One region of the uncultured Virgibacillus sp. genome, then DNA from elsewhere that is predicted to be linked to it. Evidence: predicted binding sites of a transcription regulator. Region 1 holds the regulator's gene; each other region holds the start of a gene.
The links. Region 1 encodes LexA, which represses DNA repair genes until DNA is damaged. Its sites were predicted from a motif close to CGAACATATGTTCG; they were not measured.
Positions count from the first base shown of each region.

Region 2: the regulator LexA is predicted to act here: its motif matches at 4,612-4,625, upstream of recA (recombinase RecA).
Region 3: the regulator LexA is predicted to act here: its motif matches at 2,420-2,433, upstream of Q1A47_RS01645 (DNA polymerase IV).

Region 1 covers NZ_CANMAB010000012.1:5,649-13,032, forward strand. The annotation lists gene Q1A47_RS04455 (YxeA family protein) at 1-226, shown strand, start outside; gene Q1A47_RS04460 (multidrug efflux SMR transporter) at 743-1,099, shown strand; gene Q1A47_RS04465 (multidrug efflux SMR transporter) at 1,081-1,392, shown strand; gene Q1A47_RS04470 (hypothetical protein) at 1,633-1,878, shown strand; gene Q1A47_RS04475 (undecaprenyl-diphosphatase) at 2,247-2,846, opposite strand; gene Q1A47_RS04480 (CBO0543 family protein) at 3,089-3,652, shown strand; gene Q1A47_RS04485 (hypothetical protein) at 3,742-4,035, opposite strand; gene Q1A47_RS04490 (hypothetical protein) at 4,131-4,316, opposite strand; gene Q1A47_RS04495 (hypothetical protein) at 4,499-4,690, opposite strand; gene lexA (transcriptional repressor LexA) at 4,853-5,476, opposite strand; gene Q1A47_RS04505 (recombinase family protein) at 5,759-6,397, shown strand; gene Q1A47_RS04510 (DUF896 domain-containing protein) at 6,515-6,751, shown strand; gene tkt (transketolase) at 6,858-7,384, shown strand, end outside.
Region 2 covers NZ_CANMAB010000001.1:11-7,394, forward strand. The annotation lists gene Q1A47_RS00005 (stage V sporulation protein S) at 175-435, opposite strand; gene Q1A47_RS00010 (TIGR00282 family metallophosphoesterase) at 542-1,339, opposite strand; gene rny (ribonuclease Y) at 1,481-3,043, opposite strand; gene recA (recombinase RecA) at 3,507-4,544, opposite strand; gene Q1A47_RS00025 (competence/damage-inducible protein A) at 4,720-5,967, opposite strand; gene pgsA (CDP-diacylglycerol--glycerol-3-phosphate 3-phosphatidyltransferase) at 5,964-6,542, opposite strand; gene Q1A47_RS00035 (helix-turn-helix domain-containing protein) at 6,616-7,384, opposite strand, start outside.
Region 3 covers NZ_CANMAB010000003.1:90,224-97,607, forward strand. The annotation lists gene Q1A47_RS01640 (aldo/keto reductase) at 151-1,083, shown strand; gene Q1A47_RS01645 (DNA polymerase IV) at 1,149-2,399, opposite strand; gene Q1A47_RS01650 (DoxX-like family protein) at 2,581-3,483, shown strand; gene Q1A47_RS01655 (DUF4166 domain-containing protein) at 3,497-4,111, shown strand; gene Q1A47_RS01660 (YndJ family protein) at 4,098-5,726, shown strand; gene dacB (D-alanyl-D-alanine carboxypeptidase/D-alanyl-D-alanine-endopeptidase) at 5,890-7,371, shown strand.

The DNA.
Region 1 (7,384 bases):
TTACGTAAAAATTGACGGTACTGCTAAAGAGATGGAAGGACCAAGATATGAATATACATTATCGGGGTATGAAAAATCTGGTGATGTACGAACTGTAACATTTTCGGCTAGTAAAAAACTACGGGAGGGAGCTTATATTCGCTTAACAACTAAACGTAGTTATGTAAAGGAATGGGAGGAAGTTCCATATGATACTATACCAGAAGATGCGAAAGAAAAACTGTGAGTTCCATTCTATTAAATATACACAGGTATGTTGATGGGAGCTAAGTAAGCTTGACAAGTAAATTTGATTGCTCACTAAAATGATCTAAAGACAAGTTACACAAATTGATCTATATGTAAAAAATAAAATGAAACTATCATCAGTGGGGATTCTGTTTATTCCCCACTGATTGTTAGTACCACAAGGGTATGACCTAATGGCCCTTATACCAATCGGACAATTACTGGCAGCCGATCCCTCACTTACTAATATTGGCTTTCCTTGAAGTGGGAATGTTACTACCTGTGATAATGCTGGATACGATAGGCAATGAAAATCAAAATACGATATTTGGTAGCGAATAGTAAAAACCGTAAATATCTTTCATTTACGGTTTTTTTGCGTATGATAGAATTCATGATGTAAATATCTTCATGTAATGCTTACTATTCCGACATTTTATTCGTTTATTGATATTCATTAAACCTATTGTTATATTGGAAGATGTATATATTTTTATATAAAGGGGGTAATTATTTGAGATTTTGGATAGGTTTAGGACTAGCTGTTATTTTTGAGGTAATCGGTGTAATTTTTTTAAATTATTCCTACGGACTAACCAAGCTTATCCCAACGATCATTGCGATTACTTTTTATTTATCCTCTATTTTATTATATATGTGGAATACTAGAGGAAAAGAAGTAGGAGTAGTTGGGGCATTGTTTGCTGGACTTGGGACGATTATAATCCTTTTAATAGGTTTTTTTGCATTTGATGAAAAAATTTCCACACTTAAATTAATAGGTATTATTTTGATCCTAATAGGTGTAGTTAACCTTAGTAAAAACCCTAAACAAAAAGGAGTGGTGCAGAAATGGGAATATCTCTCTTAATGATATCAACCATTTGTGCTGTTGTTGGCCATATATTTGTCAAAAAAACAGATGGCATGACAAAAATAAGGTACATATTGTCAGCATTAGTTTCGTTTATGGCAGCTATAACGCTATTATCCATTGCTATAAAATACATGAATATGGGTATAGCCTTTGCGATATGGTCAGGACTGTCTATTGTCTTTAATAATTTATTTAATATAATCGTATACAAAGAAGAATTTTCTTTTCGTAAATTAAGAGGTCTATTATTCATTATTGCAGGCGTTGTTATATTAGAAGCCTTTTGAATGAATAAGGTAAAACCAAAATAATTACGTTACATACATCTCACATATGTCAATATAGTCAGTTAGAAAGCTATGTTGACATATAGTAGATTATTAAAGTGCTAAGAAATTTTCTTGTTTAACGTAATTTTCTGTCAATTAAGACGTAGATCACATATCGCATATATTTATACTATATATCTTTAGTTTTTAAATGTCAATAGTATATATTCCTAATAGTAATTCTTAAGAATCAGCAGGATGATAGAAGAAAGAACTTTTGTGCTGGTTTTGTACAAACAAGCCAGTTATATTCTTGATGAGGTTAATGGCAAGGGGGAGAAATTACGTAATCAATGTAGTAAGGAAAATCGGCTTTTTAAGTCTATAGATGTAAAAATTACTAGATTCTATCATCTGGTAATAGGGATAAAGCTCAAACTTTTTCTATACCAGCCTGTGTTATTAATGAATACCCTTATCTTAGGGGATTTGCAAACTCCATAATTTCTCGGTTAACTAGCAATAGATTTATTTAGTTATTCTGATAATATGTACCAAACTTCTTAGAAGGTGAAACTTCAATCAGTGGGGGGGACTTTCTTTTCACTACTGATTGTTAGTACCACAAGGATATAACTTAAAAAATTTTGCATTTACTGGAAGTGGATCCATCGCTTACCAATGTTTTTCACTTTATTGCTTGAAGTGGGGGTCTTGCTGCCAGTTATATGAAGAATAAACAGTAATGAAAAACAGAAGCTTGTAACTCTGACACAATAAAGAGAGTAAGCTTCTGTTTCTTATATTTCTATGTATAAATTAAAAACGTTAAGAAAGAGGAGTATCGCTTATTTTTATTATCCTTTTATATGTTAATGCTCTTTAGATTTCATTTTTGCTGGCAGTATTAATCGCTCTCCTTTTTCGTAAATAACTAACAATTTCCTTATAATAGTAAGCTTCGGTACTATTTGATACACAAGTATTGCAACTAGAATACTAATTATGGCTCCTACAAAGACATCTGCTGGATAATGTACACCTACCCAAATTCGTGATAGTCCTAAAATCAAGGCTAACATCATCCAAAACACCTTCGCTTGCTTTTTGAAAAGCCAGAAAGTCATACAAAAAGAAAAGAAGAATATCGTATGATCACTTGGAAAAGAATTATCTACCGTATGTTCTACAAGCTTATGGACATTAGCAAGTTCAGCAAAAGGTTGATGATTAGAATGGAATTTCCCTACAAATTTTCCGACTATTTCTGCTAACACAAACGTAATGGATCCGCAAATAATCATAAGCTGATTGTTTTTTTGTCTTCTAAACCAGAAAATGACGATGCCTAGAACTAAAAAAAATATCATATATTCAGCAATGAACGTCATAATTGGATTTAGTATGGAAAACTCCTTACCTAGATTATTCACCATTCGAAACAAGTCAATATTCATTTGATTAAGATTCATAAAACTTTCCTCCTTAGGGTTCTGAGGAAAGTATAGTTATTTTATTTACAATATGGTATTTATTTTCCTTACATCATTCTTACAATCTTGCAAGAATAGAGTCGACGAATTGAAAAGGGGATTTGAAGAGAGCTTATTTACTTTATATATTACTATGAGCATTTTTTAATTAATCAAGTTCATTTGACTATACATAAATGGTAATAAATTACACAAGCTATGTTTATAACGGAGGGATAATAGTGACAGTTAACGAAGGATTACAACAAACAGAAAATGCTTATAATCAATTAGTTGAAGTGAATCGCTTAATGGTAGATGCTGTATTTAACGCATTTTTGTTTTCATGGCAATGGTGGCTAGGTATTGGATTATTTATCATACCTTGGCTCATTTGGTTCTTGTTTAGGAATAAGAAAAGTACAGGGCGGCTTTTAATCGGGGGATTTATCACCATCATTCTTTCATTGTTAATTGACCTTATTGCTTTATCATATGGTTTATGGTCTTATCCTATGAAATTCTCTCCAATATCACCTTTATTATTTCTTCCATATCACTTGGCAATGGCTCCCGTTGCAGTCATGTTTGTTCTACAAATTAAGCCAAACTGGAATCCGTTATTAAAAGGTAGTATTTTTGCTGCAATCGCCGCATTTGGAGGAATGAATTTATTTAATGCAATTGATTTTTATAATCCAAAGGGTTGGTCAACATTCTATGACTTTTTTATCTACTTATTTTTAATTATGATAGCGTATCTTTTTTATAATATGGATAGCTATAAAAAAATAACCGATAAATAATATAAGGATTCAAATTGAGTTTATGAAATATGTATTGTAGAGTTAGTCAAAGATTTAGCGATGAAATCAAGAAGAAAGTCTTCTTAATTTCATCGCTTATTTAACTTTGGCCTGATAAAGTCATCTACATTTTTCATTTTTCGTTTCTCTCGATTTGTTAATTTATCTAGTCTACTAACCGCCTCTTCAAATTCTTCATTGGATATTTGCTTAGAAGCTAATAGTGTACATAGCATAGCGTAGGCGATCGGTTTGGTGTCGACATGCACATTTACATCGACATCTGAATTACCGCTATGTTTAACAACGGATTTATTTGTAATGTGTTGATCTGGAAAACCGTCGTCATATGGTTTTAACGAAAATAGATTAGGTCTCTCCATTAAAAATCACTCACCTTTTAAAGGATAAGTGGGATACATAAGAATATATCCCACTATATTTTTTCTTTTTCTTCTTCTTTCTCCTTGAATCAGCATCAGAGCTGACATCTACATAGGATTCCCACTATTAGAGATTTTTGCAAAGGTACATTTCGATTCCTCGATTTTAGATCGTTGTCATTATCATTTATAATAACGTCACCACCGAAGTCATCGCCGTTTGCGTCTGTCACACCTGCTACATCATCATTTCTTCCACCACATCTACTATTTTTCCACATATTATTTCCTTCTTTTCATTGATATAATGCTAATATATTCAATGTTCATATATTTGAGATGGCTTGTGTCTTATGATAAACGTTTTATTTTGTCTGATAGCCAATTAAATGCGGTAACAATCATGTTTATGAAGGAAAAAATATGCCTTCTACTCAGAAGGCTATGTATAATAGTCTTGATTTTATGGATAAAAGAGCAATGGATTAAACTGATTAGTACTACCATAGAGGAGTAATTCAAAGACCGTTACCATTTGGTAATTCAATCTTTGAAAATAAGCCAATATGTCCTCTAATGATTCAACTGTTTGACTACGATTTCCACCAGAGTCATCCAGTAAAATAATATCCCCAGGTGTCACATTTGACTTCACATGATTGGCAATTTTTTAGCCCCTGGTCTTCTCCGGTCTTAGGGCGATTCGTGAAATCACCTCGTTTCTGGGTGCAGGAGCTAGACATGGCTCACGCCCATCTTTATCCACATAGACAAATTTTATTTCCTAGACTATAAAAAAACTGCCAATTGGCAGTTTTTAATGGATGTTTCTATATAGACCGATAACCTTACCTAGAATCGTTACGTTATCGTAAATAAGTGGTTCCATTGTTGAATTTTCAGGCTGTAAACGAATATGATCCTTTTCTTTAAAGAAACGTTTAACCGTTGCCTCATTTTCATCTGTCATCGCTACAACGATATCACTGTTGATAGCAGTGTTCTGTTGCTTTACTATTACCATGTCTCCATCCAAAATACCGGCTTCTATCATACTTTCACCTTCAATGACAAGTACAAATAAGTTATCATCTGGACTCGCACTATTGGATGGCAATGGAATAAATTCCTCAATATTCTCTACTGCTGTTATTGGAAGACCGGCAGTAACTTTTCCAATGACTGGTGCATAGCGCGCTTCATTTCTAGGTATATTATTATCTTGAGAAAGATCTAATACCTCTATAGCTCTAGGCTTAGTAGGATCTCTGCGAATAAAACCCTTACTTTCTAGCCTGGAAAGATGACCATGAACAGTTGAACTAGATGCTAGTCCAACGGCTTCGGCAATTTCACGTACAGAAGGTGGGTATCCTTTTTTTGTTACTTCATCTTTAATGTAGTCAAGTATCATTTGCTGCCTTTTCGATAGTTTAGTCATGTATTGATCACCTCGCACATAGGATTAATTATAACTAGTTTACCATCGGGTTGTTGGAAATGCAAACGTTCGTTCGAAAAACACCTTGACAAGATCGTATGTTCGTGTAATACTTAAAACAACAAGCGAACAAAAGTTCCTATACTGATAAGGAGGCCTGTTTCAATGTTCCAAAAAATAACAAAAACAGACGCATTCTACCTCATTGCTTTTGCACTAACGCTCGGATTCTTATATTATTCTATTATCACTAGTTAATTATTTTCATAGGGAGATAGTATGTTGAGGGCAATTATTTATTGCAGAGTTAGTACAGATAAGGAAACACAGGAAACGTCACTTGCAAGACAAAAGCATGAATTAATGGAATTAGCAACAAACAATCATTTAACGGTTAGTTGTTGCATCCAAGAACAAGAGAGTGGCTATAAGATTGATAGAGATGGCATTTTTCAGTTGCTTGATCTGTTTTCTGATGGAGAGGCAGACTGTTTACTCATTCAGGACGAAACTCGTCTAGGTAGAGGTAATACAAAAATAGCGCTGTTCCATCAACTACATAAATTAAACATACCCATCTATACTTCTTACCATGATGGTAAGTTAGAACTATCTGAAGCAGATTCCATGGTTCTTCAAATTGTTGGCATTGTGGAAGAATATCAGCGAAAAATACATAATGCTAAAATAAAAAGAGGTATTCAAAGAGCTATTAAAAACGGCTATAATCCTAGTAACAATTTATCCAATCAAGATAAGGCACCTGGTCGTGAGCGAAAGACTTTTCCTATTGAAGAAGTGGTACGTCTGCGGGAAAACAATCTGACATTCGAAGAGATTGCCACTACATTAAATGGATTAGGTTATTCCGTTTCGAAGGCTACGGTCCATAGAAGGTATCAGGAATTTCAAAATACTTGAATATATGATATGGTAGAGGTAAGATAAAAAGGCAAGAACACTAATTATGTTCTTGCCTTTTCTATTTTCGTACAACTACAATTTCAAAACTTTCTATATGAAACTGGAGGTTATTAGATGCTATCTAAAGATAAAATAGAACGTATAAATGTATTAGCAAAAAAAGCAAAAGAAGAAGGTCTATCTGCAGTTGAAAAGAAGGAGCAAGAAAAGTTACGTCAAGAGTACTTGCAAAACGTTCGAAGCTCATTTAAAAATCAATTTAAATCGATGACAGTTGTTGACCCAAATGGCAATGATGTAACACCACAAAAGGTAAAGGACATGCAAAATCAAGAAAAAGATAAAGAGTAAGTGTCATGGTACTTGACACACACATTGTTTTGCTTGTGGCAAACTATGTTTCGTTATAGAATAAAAAGAGTATACAAAAGCTTGGAATAGTGGAAGGAGTAATCTTATGTCGAATATGGAACAACAATCAATTAATACCATTCGTACGTTATCCATTGATGCCATTGAACATGCAAATTCTGGACATCCAGGATTACCAATGGGAGCTGCACCGATGGCATATACATTATGGACTGACTTTATGAATCATAATCCTAAACATTCAACATGGTTTAATCGTGATCGCTTTGTACTATCGGCAGGGCATGGGTCAATGCTGCTTTATAGTTTACTACATTTATCAGGATACAATGTAACCATTGAGGACTTGAAATCATTCCGTCAATGGGGTTCTAAGACACCTGGACATCCAGAAGTTCATCATACAGATGGTGTAGAAGCCACCACAGGACCGCTCGGACAAGGTATCGCTATGTCTGTTGGAATGGCAATGGCAGAAGCTCATCTTGCTGCAAAATTTAATACGGAAGATATAAATATTGTCGACCATTATACGTATGCCATTGTAAGTGATGGAGACTTAATGGAAGGAATTTCACACGAAGCCGCTTCACTTGCTGGTCATTTAGGCTT
Region 2 (7,384 bases), on a different contig from region 1:
ATGGCTTTTAATAGTAAAAATTAACATTATTCATAATCTTGAAATAATAATTATTGCTTGACTTTAGTTTCATAATTTAATGCAACGCTAGTGTAATTCCCTATAATTTCCCAGACAATAAAAAAGTGCTACGCTTTACGTAACACTCTAATCTTCGTAATTCAGCTTATCATGCTAACGAGGTTCTACGATTAATTTAATTGCTGTACGTTCTTCATCATCAATTAAAATATCAGTAAATGCCGGAATACAGATGAGGTCAACTCCACTTGGTGCAACAAATCCTCTAGCAATTGCTACTGCCTTTACAGCTTGATTTAATGCACCAGCGCCTATCGCTTGAATTTCTGCTGAGCCGCGTTCTCTTAAAACATTCGCAAGTGCACCTGCTACTGAATTGGGATTTGATTTTGCTGACACCTTTAATACTTCCATTACTAGTACCTCCTTCATTAACTATTATAGTTCTATTGCTACTATATTCCTGGAGATGTTAGCTTATTACCCTATTATGCATTAATAATTCGAAACATTCAAATAATCAATAAATAAACGGATGATCATCATTTATTAGAATGCGCTCCACCTTTGTTGCTTTCCCACTTTTATCATCAATCGTAACGAAAAAACCATTTAACTGACTTCTTCCCTTTTTTGTAATTTCAAAACGTACAGGCATGGAAGTTAAAAACCGTTGGATCACCGCTTCTTTCTCTACGCCTAATATTCCATCATACGGGCCCGTCATCCCTACATCGGATATATATGCAGTACCACCAGGCAATATGCGTTCATCAGCGGTTTGTGTATGCGTATGAGTACCAACGACTGCACTAGCACGACCGTCTACATACCATCCTAATGCCTGTTTTTCACTAGTTGCTTCGCCATGAAAATCTATAAAAATTATATTTGTTCGTTTTTTAGCTTCCTCTATTAATTGATCTGCTTTAGTAAACGGATCATCACTAGGTGGAAGGAATGTCCTTCCTTGTAAATTCATAACAGCGACTTCAATTCCATTAATATTTACATAAATAATTCCTTTTCCAGGATTATTTTCCGGAAAGTTCGCTGGACGGATCATATTCTTAGCATCGTCTATAAAATCATATATTTCCCGCTTATCCCATGTATGGTTTCCCATTGTAACAACTTGGGCTCCCCACTCCAGAAATTGTTTATAAATTTTTTCAGTTATTCCTTTACCTGATGCTGCATTTTCCCCATTAACAATAGTAAGATTTGGTCGATATTTCTCTTTTAACTTAGGCAAATATTCCTGTACCATATTTCTACCTGGAGAGCCAACGATATCTCCAATAAATAAAATTTTCATTAATCTTATCATCCTATCCTTTTGATTACTTTAAGTCTTTCATACCGTGTTTATCTTGTCAAAATTTCTAGTCATTATGTAAGGAAAAATATGCAGTCATCCTTAAAATACGCAAAATAAAAAGCGGTCTATGACCACTTTTTATTTTGCATATTCAACAGCTCTCGTTTCCCTGATTACCGTTACTTTAATATGACCTGGGTAATCAAGTTCTCCTTCAATTCGCTTGCGGATGTCCCGTGCGATTCGAACGGATTCTACATCATCGATTTCATCAGGCTTTACCATAATGCGAATTTCTCTTCCCGCCTGAATAGCAAATGATTTTTCCACTCCAGTGAACGATTCAGAAATTTCTTCTAATTTCTCTAATCGCTTAATATAATTTTCCAACGTTTCACTTCTAGCACCAGGTCTTGCTGCAGATAGTGCGTCCGCTGCAGCAACCAATACTGAGATAATGGAAGTAGGCTCTTCATCGCCATGGTGAGAAGCTATCGAATTAATGACAACCTCATGTTCCTTATATTTCATTGCAAGTTCTTTACCAATTTCGACGTGACTTCCTTCCACTTCATGATCTATTGCTTTACCAATATCATGGAGTAGTCCCGCTCTTCTTGCCAATGTTTCATCTTCACCTAGTTCAGCAGCAAGCAATCCAGAAAGGTATGCAACCTCAGTTGAATGCTTCAATACATTTTGTCCATAGCTTGTACGATATTTTAATCTACCAAGAATCTTTATTAAGTCTGGATGTAAGCCATGTACACCTACTTCAAACGTTGTTTCTTCACCAATCTCACGTATATATTCATCTACGTCGCGTCTCGCCTTATCTACCATTTCCTCTATTCGTGCTGGATGTATTCTTCCATCTTGTACGAGTTTTTCTAAAGCGAGGCGAGCTGTTTCTCTTCTAATCGGATCAAATCCAGATAAAATTACTGCTTCTGGAGTATCATCAATAATTAAATCAATACCTGTCAGCGTTTCTAGCGTACGAATATTCCGCCCTTCACGACCAATAATTCGTCCTTTCATTTCATCATTAGGAAGGTTAACAACTGAGACGGTTGTTTCAGCAACGTGGTCAGCAGCACAGCGTTGTAAAGCTAACGATAGGATGCTTTTGGCTTTTTTATCTGCTTCTTCTTTTGCGCGATTCTCAGCCTCTTTTATTAATAATGCTGATTCATGCGCAACTTCTTGTTCGATTCTTTCAAGAATAATTTGTCTAGCCTGGTCTGTTGTATATCCTGAAATGCGTTCAAGCTCGGTTTGCTGCTCTTGTAATGTAGCTTCCACTTTGCTTTCCATTTCTTCAATTTGTTGTTGTTTTTCTGTTAACGACTGTTCTTTCCTCTCTAACATAAGCTCACGCTTGTCTAGTGTTTCACTTTTTCTGTCCAGATTTTCTTCTTTTTGCATCAGACGATTTTCTTGCTTTTGTACTTCGTTACGTCGTTCACGAAGTTCATCTTCGGTCTGTTGGCGAAGTTTATGATTTTCATCCTTCGCTTCAAGAAGCGCCTCTTTTTTGGAGGCATCTGCATTCCGATGCGCCTCATCAACGATTTGTTTAGCTAATGTTTCAGCACTAGAAATTTTAGCTTCAGCAATAGATTTACGAATCAGATAACCAACAACAATACCGACGATTAGGATTCCAAGCAAAATGGAGATGAGTAAAAGACTGTCCATGATTTCACCTCCTATTGCTATAAAGTTGTACAATTAAATTATTGTCGGCATGTAGCATTTTCAATGCGTGAAAACAATAAAATATATCATTGAAATGATAAATCTATACAGTATTAATTTTAATTGTGTAGAATGCGAATGTCAAGGAAACGTCACAAGTTGTCGCGATTACTTGTGTAAATAATGGAAATATACTTACTTTAGTTAAGAGATAGTAATATTTTTGTTAATAAGTGCTTTAGACAAACATAACTTCTCACTCAAAATACAAACAATTATTTTATCACTATGGGAATATAATCATCGCAACCTGAAATATATCCGTTTCCGCGGGAGTCTCGCTTATTTTAGGTGCTAAATTATTAATTCTAATCAAAAAAACGAACTATAATCAACTTTAACTAATTATAGCTCGTTTTGATTGTTTCTTATTTACTTTTATCCCAGACTTTTTAATTATTGACTAGACATCTAAACTTTCCTGACCGGCTTCTTCTACTTCTTCCTTTGGCTGATCATCAAGATTATAATGACTGCGAATAGCCTCATGAATTTCCGTCATCACATTCGTATTTTCTTTTAGGAACTGCTTCGCATTCTCTCGACCTTGACCAAGTCTTTCTTCATTATAAGAATACCAAGCACCGCTCTTAAGGACAATATCCAAATCTGATCCAATATCCAATATTTCTCCTTCTTTGGATATACCTTCTCCATACATAATATCTACTTCGGCTTGTTTAAATGGCGGTGCTACTTTATTTTTCACTACCTTAATTCTTGCCTTATTTCCTACCATATCATTGCCTTGTTTTAATGACTCTGCACGACGTACTTCTAATCTAACAGAGGAGTAGAATTTAAGTGCTCTTCCACCAGGTGTTGTTTCAGGATTACCAAACATGACGCCGACCTTTTCACGGATTTGGTTAATAAAAATGGCTGTTGTTTTTGATTTATTAATCGCACCAGAAAGCTTCCTTAAAGCCTGTGACATTAAACGAGCCTGAAGACCAACATGAGAGTCTCCCATTTCACCTTCTATTTCGGCTTTAGGAACTAACGCTGCAACAGAATCGACTACAATAATATCAACGGCACCACTACGAACTAACGCTTCGGCGATTTCTAATGCTTGCTCTCCTGTATCAGGCTGTGAAAGGAGTAATTCTTCAATATTCACTCCTAAAGCACGGGCATAAGTAGGGTCTAATGCGTGTTCTGCATCGATAAACGCAGCTTGTCCACCTTGACGCTGTGCTTCGGCAATAGCATGCAAAGCTACAGTTGTTTTACCAGAGGATTCTGGACCATAAATTTCAACTACTCTCCCTCTCGGATAACCTCCAATACCTAAGGCAACATCTAATGCTAGTGAACCACTCGGTATGGTAGCAATTTTTTGTTCAGCTTGTTCTCCAAGTTTCATAATGGAGCCTTTACCGAATTGTTTCTCTATTTGTCTTAACGCCATATCTAAAGCTTGTTTTCTATCACTCAAAGCGTCGTCCTCCTTTAATAATCTACTTACATCATACATGGTTTTCGACCTTTTGCCAAGCAAAAAACGAATAAATGTTCCCTTTTTTAGAGGGGAATAACAAAAGGAAAAAGAATTATAGAATAGATTTCCGCGTAACTATGTAATTATCCATTCAATTATTCTGCTAACTTTATCATTTTAAATGATTGTACAAAAGCTCTAAACCTTTCTGAACAGTTCTTCTTCTTATCGTATTTCGATCTCCTTGAAATTGACATTTCTCTCTTATCGTATGTCCAGCTTGATCATATATAGCAATATATACTGTACCAACAGGCTTTCCTTCTGTTTCTGAAGGTCCAGCAACTCCAGTAAACCCAATACCGATAGATGCATTGAGTTTCGTTGCTGCGTTTTTTGCCATTGCTAAAGCACATTCCTTACTAATAGCACCATATTCCTCAATCACCTGAGGTGGTACGCCTAAAACATTTTGTTTTACCTCGTTATTATATGAAACAATGCCTCCACGAAACACGTCAGAAACACCAGGAACAGATGAAAGCTTTCCGGAGAATAGTCCTCCTGTTAGACTTTCAGCAGTTGCTAGTTGTTTGCTATCTTTCCTCAGCAGTTCTACAATTTCCCCCTCTAGCGTGGCTTGATTGACTCCATAAAAATAGTGACCAACTAAATTTAAAATTTTTGATTTGGTTTTATCTAGTAATTCATCTACTTGTTGCTCTGATTCTCCATTAGCTGTTAACCGAATCACGATCCCATCATCCTGGGCTAACGGTGCAATAGTCGGATTTGTCTGGGCTTGAATCATGTCCCGGAGTTCATGTTCTAGCTTGGACTCACCTATTCCTATAAATTTTAATACGACAGATTTTATGATTTCATGCTGACTAACCATTTGCTGAATCGTTGGGAATACATGCTCGATAGCAAGTGATTTCATTTCCCTGGGAACGCCAGGTAAAAATATCCATTTCCGACCTTCAAATGTTACCATCATCCCTGGAGCCATCCCTACACTGTTTTTCCAAACATCTGCTGTTTCAAAAACACGAGCCTGCTTTCGATTATTCGGGGTCATCTCAACGTCTTGCTTATGAAAATATGCTTGTATTTTATCCATGGAAGGCTTGTGTTCCACCATCGATAAATTCGATAATGCTTGAAAAGCCTCTCTTGTTAAGTCATCTTCTGTTGGCCCTAACCCACCAGTTACTAAAATAATATCGGATCGCAGATGTGCTTGTCTAAATGTCTCTTCGACGCGGCGTAGGTTATCACCGACGACAACATGGTTATATATGTTAACTCCATACTGAGCAAGTTGCTGCGATAGCCATTGTGCATTCGTATTTGCAATCTGACCGAGCAGTAATTCTGTTCCTACAGCAATAATCTCAGCTTTCACTTTTTTGGTCATTTTGAATCCCTCATTACATGCCAGTTTTTCATGAAATAATCAACCCCAGATAAAATAGTAAAGAACAGGCTAATATACAGCATCCATTGTCCAAATGGAAATCCTATATAGGCAAACGGAAAATTATGCAGTAGTAATACTGCTATAGCAATCATCTGCGTTGCCGTTTTCAATTTACCCATACTCCCAGCTGCTAAAACAATTCCTTCACCAGCAGCAACAAGTCTAAGACCTGTGACTGCAAATTCTCTACTGATAATAATGATAACTACCCATGCTGGAGCTACCCCCATTTCTACCAGTATGATTAATGCTGCTGAAACAAGTAACTTATCTGCAAGCGGATCTAAAAATTTACCTAAATTTGTTACCAAATTGTATTTTCTTGCATAGTGGCCGTCAATCCAATCAGTAGCGGCGGCGACAATAAATAATAATCCAGCAACAAAATGAGTCAGAGGTAATTGAGCTTCACCAATGTCCCACGATCCCCAATAAAATGGCACACTCATTAAAATAATAAAAACTGGTATTAAAAGTATTCGAGATAACGTTATTTTATTTGGTACATTCATTTATACATCCTCCTCGTGTAAGCATCTATAAATTAAAACCCTTCCCAACAAGTTGAAAGGAAGGGCTTATCAGTTATTCAGCTTCTTGATTTAATTCTATCCATATATTTTGTCTTACGGTTTGTGGGTCAACTGGATATTCCATTTCCACTCCATTAATCGTAATCGTAAGTACAGATGCATTACCGATTTTGAAGAACACACGATCTTTCCCTGTAAGCTTCAGTTCTAAAGGTGATTTTTCCTCATTAAACATAGCCTCTTCAAAGAACGTCTCCCCATCTTCCGATTTAACACCAAGCCATGTATCCCCTTCAGCTTCAAGAGTTGCCTCCACTTCCTCACCAGAATAATTGAAGGCAACAATCGATTCCGGAGTACTTCCTTCACCTTTCTCTATGACAGAGAAAGCTGCTTCTGGTTCATCATTTTTATCGTTCTGAGCTTCATCACTTTCATCAGTTTTATTTTCTTCATCACTCTTTGTATCTTCTTCTGCTGGTTGTTTTGAACGTTTATCATCATTAATCACAACACTATCGTCTTCTTTCACTTCTTCATTATTAGCATTTCCCGACATATTTTGATTAATAAAGATCAAGGCAACTACGATAATACCAATAATTAGTAACACGACGATGATCGTAGGGAAGATCGAAAAGCTTGAAGGAGTCTTTTCGGCATTCGTCTCCTTACGAGTCCGTTGAATCCTACTTAGCTGCTCTCCATCAGGTTCTTCCGTTTTCGGTACTTCTTCTTTAAATTCTTCCATCAATTCATCCGGATCAAGTCCTACTGCATTTGCATATTCCTTAATAAATGCTCTTGCATAGAATTTTCCT
Region 3 (7,384 bases), on a different contig from region 1:
ACTAGCAGTAACCCCCACGGATTGAAGTTTCATTTTATGTGCAATGACTAATTGCATACTTTGTTTTTAAGCTATAAGCAATATCGTATCTTGAATTTAGAAAACATGTTAATATTGCATTAATCCTATCGGGAAAGGAGTTTTTACTTTATGGCTAAGCAAACGTATTTAGGGAAATCTGATATTTCGGTCTACCCAATTGGGCTAGGGACAAATGCTGTTGGTGGACATAATATTTATCCGAATTTGTTAGATGAACGTGAGGGCCAGGATGTTGTGCGTAAGGCGCTGAATAATGGGATTAATATGCTAGATACAGCCTTTATCTATGGACCAGAGCGTTCTGAAGAGCTAATTGGTGAAGTAATGAAGGAATATAAGCGAGAAGATATTATCATCGCAACCAAAGGTGCACATAAATTTATCGGTGATGATATTGTGATGGATAATTCACCAGCATTTTTAAAACGATCAGTAGAGGATAGTTTGCGTCGTCTGCAAACAGACTATATTGATTTATTTTACATTCATTTTCCAGATGAAGATACGCCAAAAGATGAAGCTGTAGGCGCATTAAAAGAGTTAAAAGATGAAGGGAAAATTCGATCCATTGGTGTTTCTAATTTTTCTCCGGAACAATTAAAGGAAGCGAATAAAGATGGATACGTTGACGTACTGCAAGCAGAATACAATCTATTAAAACGTGATGCGGAAACGAAATATTTTCCTTATACCGAAAAAGAAAATATTACGTTCATTCCTTATTTTCCATTAGAATCAGGTTTATTAGCTGGGAAATATAATATAAATAGTACTTTCACTGATTTGCGAGCACAGAACCCTAATTTTCAAGGTGAGAAATTCGAAGAAAATCTTGCGAAAGTAAAACAGGTTAACATGATAGCTGAAGCATATGGCGAAGAGGTAGTGCATATTGTACTGGCCTGGTATTTGACACAGCCTTCGGTTAATGTTCTTATTCCTGGAGCTAAGCGTCCTGATCAAGTACTTAGCAATAAAAGAGCTGCTGAGATTTCTCTTTCGCAAGCAGATGTACAAAAAATTAGTGATATATTTGCATAGCTGTTAGTTTCCGAGCACTTTTTGCTGTAAGCAAATGGTGCTCTTTTTAAAAAGGGGAGTTTGTTTTAAGCGTAATGACCACCAATTTTTTGGCTTCTTTCTAGGGTAATTCCAGCGTCTGTGTAACTGATGGCACGGAGAATAGAAGTAGAACCATATTTGGCACGGATAGCGTCCATCGTATAACCAATATCATTTTTCTTTGCCCTGTCTTCAAACAAATTGAGCTGTGTTTCTTGTTTTTTATATAAATTATCTAATGTAACATAGGCACGACGAACGCTGCTTACTCCATCATAAAACTGTAAAAACAAATCCATACAAACATGGTAAACATCCATCGTCACATTTGTCGGGATTTGGATAGAGCGAGAACGGGAAAAACCACCTCCTGTAGCTTTAGAATAGCCGATTGCTAGATGAATCGTTTTACCAGCCATGTTAGCAGTGCGAGCTCTACGACATACTTCTTCACAAAGGTCAAGTAGACAAACTTCTGTTTCTTGCATAGAGTAATCACGTAGTAAGGAAATACCATGACCAAATCCCTTTTGTTCCGTTTTAACAAAATCACCGAGGACTGGGCTTAAATCGATTCCCCAAGCATGCCAATAAAGCTGTTCTCCCATCACCCCAAAACGTTTTTTTAAGTGATTTAAATCATAGCGTGCAAGCTGTCCCAGTGTGACAATCCCCATCTTGTTTAAATTATTCTTCATTCTACTGCCAATTCCCCATATTGCTTCTATCGGAAATGACCATAACTTTGCTTCGACATCCTCATATTTGCATTCCGCAATTCCTTGCTTTTTGGCATGAAGATCCATAACAACTTTTGCAAGGAATTTATTATCACCGATACCAATAGAGCTCGTAATTCCAAAGCATTCAAGGATGTCGTGCTTCATCCGTTTTGCCACTTCCCAACGACTGCCAAACAATTTTGTTAATCCATTAACGGTAACCCAGACTTCATCAACAGAGTATGGATGAATAGCTTCCTTAGGCACATACTGATTAATTAATTTGGTTATTTCAGCAGACACATATAAGTAATCAGCCATATGTGCACGGACAATATATAAATCTGGATCATCCGGTAGCTCAAAAAAGCGGCTGACATTGCTAATTCCATATTTTTTCTTTAAAGCTGGCGATGCTGCCAGTACAATACTTCCTGATCGGTTCGGATCCCCTACAACTGCAAGCAGGACCTTCATTGGATCTTTTCCTAATTTAATTGCTTCGACACTTGCATAAAAGGAGCGCATATCAATGCAAAGTACATCGTTGCGTGGATAAGAAGCATAGTTCATATTAATCCACCTCCGAAAAAAGAACGTTTGTTCTTATTGTATGCTGATAGCCCTATTTTATTCAATGGAAATATATGCACATATAGGTACTTATTATCAAACGAATCGTATGCTTGCCGGATAATTGTGATTATTCCCTAAAAATATATGTTATATTGGAAGAATAAGAGGAGGTGATACTATGAAGAACAAACCAATTTATGTAGAAATACCCATTCAATCGGATACAGAAACAATATGGAAATTCACACAAACACCGGACTTACATGAAAAGTGGGATTTACGTTTTTCATCTATCTCGTATTTACCAAAGGATGAAGTGAAGCAGCAACAAAAATTCTCGTATAAAACGAGAATTGGCTTTGGTTTACAAATAAAAGGCTGGGGGAGAAGTTCCGGAAGCTCCAATACAAAGGATGGATCTAAGGTATCCTCCCTGCAGTTTGGTTCAGATCAGACAGTATCCATTATTAAGGAAGGTGGAGGGTATTGGAAATACATACCGCAACAAGATTCTACACTGTTTCTTACAAAATATAACTATAAAACAAGGTTTGGGTACTTAGGTAAACTGTTTGATTTTTTCATTTTTCGTCCATTGATGGGATGGGCCACAGCAATCAGTTTTGCTGTGTTAAAAAGGTGGATAGAAGAAGGAGAGATGCCAACAACACAGTATTTACGTTTCTTTAGTAGTTGGTTATTCACCTTGTTATTTAGCTTTATTTGGCTCTATCATGGATTAGCTTCTAAGTTGATACACCAACATCCTGTTGAATTATCAATGGTACAAACGGCACTTTCAATCAATGTAAAACAAGCATCTGTGCTAATTATGATCACTGGAGCGATAGAAGTTATGTTTGGGTTGATGTGGCTATTCTACGAAAATAGAAGATGGTTATACATAATACAAATTGCAATTTTTCCGTTATTAGGAATCATAGCCAGTTTAACAACTCCAGATCAGCTCTTTCATCCATTTAATCCCGTAACGTTTAATTTGGCTTTGCTAGTGGTTTCTATCGTAGGGTTACACACTACTAAGAATATTCCTACAGCAAGAAGCTGTAAGCGTAAGTAAGAAGGAGTTGCAAATGTCTATTTATAAAAAGGTATTAGAAAACCAATTTTATGATCTTCACCCTATGTTACAAAGACGATATGAATTTAAAAGAAATAGTATCTTTAAAGCAACGGGAGTGATGAAATGTGTAAGAGGGGGACCAATGTGGTTATTTCCTATCTTTTGGCTAGGTAAAAAGTATAAATTATTCTTTCCTGAATCTGGAAAGAATATTCCATTTGAAATTGTAAATTCGCAAATAATAGCAAGCGATGGAACCGAACAGGTTCACTGGGAAAGAGTATTTTATTTTAATCATAAAAAGCGCTTTTTTAATGCACGTATGTATCTAAATTCCGAACAAAACCTTATCCAAGATTATCTAGGTGAACCTGCTAAGTTTTATTCCGATTTAGCACTGTCAATAACGAAAGAAGGAGGATTGCGAATTGATTCTAAAAAACAGAGACTCGTATTACCATTTATAGAAATTCCATTACCCAAAATATTTCAGGGATTGGCTACTGTAACGGAAACATATATGGAAACGAAAGCGGTGTACTATATACAGGTTCAGGTTAAAAATCCTATAATTGGAACGGTTTTCTCATATGAAGGGGAGTTTAAAAGCAATGACATTTTTTAAAGTAGCCTGTATGAATAGTGTCTTATTCATTCTGATTATCTTGTATGGAGAAGATTCTTGGTACTTATTAATATTATCTGCAGCACAATTAATTTTTGTGCCATACATGCTGCACATCATTTTAAAAGAACAAAGAGGCTGGATCCCCACTTTTTATCCATATTTTGGAATTGTCGCATCTATAGCCATTTTTGTACTGCAAATAACACAAGATTCTCCAATTGATACAATACTGGCAACCATCTATTTCATGTTTACAATCATGTTGGCAATCCTTGGGGTCAACCGTTTTCTACATAGAGGTTTTGTACATGTCGAGGAGTTTTTAATTGATATTGGACTTATTTATATGGTTATAGGTGGAGCTTGGTTTGTGGCGCATGAAGCACAGATTGATACAGGCTTTTCACCTATTATTACATGGTTAACAGCAAATCATTTTCACTATTCTGCATTTCTATTACCTGTTTCTGTCGGGCTTTTAGGAAGAGTCCATCAATCGAAATGGTATCCATTAGTCGCAACCATTATTATCATTTCACCTATGGTTGTCGCGTTAGGAATTACGTTCTCGGTTATTTTGGAATTCGTGTCTGTCATACTTTATATCATTGGAATATATGGTTTAATTGGCTTATCATTTCAAACTTCGTTCCAAAACACGTTCCAAAAATGGTTTGTCCGTATTTCATACAGTGCATTAGGAATTTCAATACTTTTCTCACTTATATATGCACTTGGGAATCTTTCAGAGCGATTCTTTATTTCCATTGACTTCATGATACTGTTTCATGGCTTGATAAATATCATACTGTTTGCAGGAATAGGTACAATAGGCTGGTTAGTTGCTCCACCATTAAGTAAGCAAAGGGAGATAGTCTTTCCAATTAGTAAGATCAGAGGATCAGTCGTAGTAGACGAAGCAATTCTAAATGGAAAGACGGATGAACAAAGTTATAACGGGCTTATAGACTCTATGAAACAATTTGCATATGATATCGATACAGAGACGTTATCCAATACGATTATCGATTTCTATGAAAATACAAAAAGTTATCGATTATTTGCCGAAGTATATTGGCATCACTGGTTTCTACCCCTGGCAATTATCTATCGACAAATAAGCCGCTTTATAAAGCAATTGAATTTACCTTTATCCAGTAGATATAACGAAATGACAGGAGATATACACGGGATCGCCGATCATATAGATGGCCGAAGCAATACAAGAGCATGGGTCAGAAAAATCAGTCAAGAGACTGTTTTTGTAGCGTTATATTCCCATCACCAAAGTGGGGAGCGTACTTATATGAATATTGCTTTACCATTGCCTCGTACATCCATGATTGGAATTTTGGAATTAAATCAACAAGGAGAGCATTTGCAGTTAACCAGCAAAAAAGTACGTACAACTAAAGCGGATTCGGGTATTTATTTAGTGATTAGAAATCGGTTATTTAGGTTGCCGATTGAAGAAACCTTTGATGTAGAAGAAGTAGAGGAAGGTTTACTTAAAGCCAGACATCGAATGTGGCTGTTCTCTATACCATTTTTACATATTAATTATCGTATTGAACATAAGCATCTACCACAACTTGAGAGAAAGGTGGAGTAATGTTTGCATCCGTTATTTACTATGCTGTAGTTTGCTATAAAGGAAATGAGTGGATAGGTTGTATATATAGAAGCGCGAAATCTTAAAAAAACAGGAATGAAAGACAGTCTTGTGGAAATAATGAATAAGGCCATAAACTTAAGCTATTTTGAGGTGTGTTCTTATGTTTGTACATCCTAAGGGTATAGGGTGGCTGGTTATTTTAGGATTGATCGTTACTGTATGTATAGCTTCTTCTGTGTCTTGCACTGCAACAGCGGCTAATGGAAAAGGAGAGAGCTATAGTATGAAGCAAGAGCTAGATTCATATATCTATAAAGAACCAAAATTAAAGGGCGGATTAATTGGGGTAAGTATTCGACAAGCGGATACAGGCAAAATAATTTATGAGCATATGGGAAATACTCGGTTTCGACCTGCCTCTAATATGAAGTTGTTAACTGCAGCGACGAGTATATCCGTGTTGGGAAAGGATTATCAATTTTCTACAGAATTACGTACTAATGGGACGATAAAGCAGGGGAGGTTGAATGGAAATCTGTATTTAGTTGGAAAAGGGGACCCTACCTTGTTGCCAGAAACCTTTGACATGTTCGCAGCAAAGTTAAAAGCAATGGATATTGATCATATTTCTGGAGATATAATCGGTGACGATACATGGTATGATGCAGTTCGCCTCTCACCAGATATGATTTGGAGTGATGAGCATTATTATTATGGTGCACAAGTATCTGCATTAACAGTTTCTCCAGACAAGGATTATGACGCGGGAACTGTCCGTTTAGAAATACAATCAGGTGGAATTGGTGAAAAGCCACAAGTATCCATGTCACCAAAAAACAATTATATAGAAATAAAAAATGAAGCAATAACGGTAAAAGCTGAGCAAGAAGAAGACCTCATCATAGAACGTGAGCACGGGACAAATATCGTATCAGTGTCAGGAATAATCCCTAAAGCCAAAGAGCCGATCAAAGAGTGGATAGCTGTCTGGGAACCCACTGGCTATGCACTGGACTTACTTAAGCAGGCTTTAGTCAAGCAGAATATAACATGGCATGGAGTAGTGAAAAGTGGCGAGGCACCTATAGAATCGAAATTGCTTTTCACGCATTCATCTATGACGTTAGCAGAGCTGCTTATTCCATTTATGAAACATAGTAACAACAGTCTTGGAGAGATTTTAGTAAAGGAAATGGGAAAAAAAGTATACGGAGAAGGAAGCTGGGAGCAAGGAATCGAGGCGCTAAAGAGACAATTAAAGCGGTTTGGTTTGAATCAAGAAAAACTACTTATTCGTGATGGTTCAGGAATATCACATGTAACATTAATACCACCAACCGCAATTACCCAATTATTATACGCTGTTCAAAAAGAAGCGTGGTTTCCAAGCTTTATAAAGTCACTTCCAGTAGCTGGGGATTCTGATCGGCAAATAGGAGGGACGTTACGTTATCGAATGCCTGATTTAGTTGTGCAAGCTAAAACAGGGACAATTTACGGTGTTAGTACATTATCGGGCTATGCTGAAAAAAGCAATAAAGAAAAGCTAATATTCTCCATTATGATTAACAATCTAATTGATGAAGAGGAAGGAAAGGTAATAGAGGATCAACTATTGGAAATTATAGTGGATACAGATTAAAACAACTAAATAA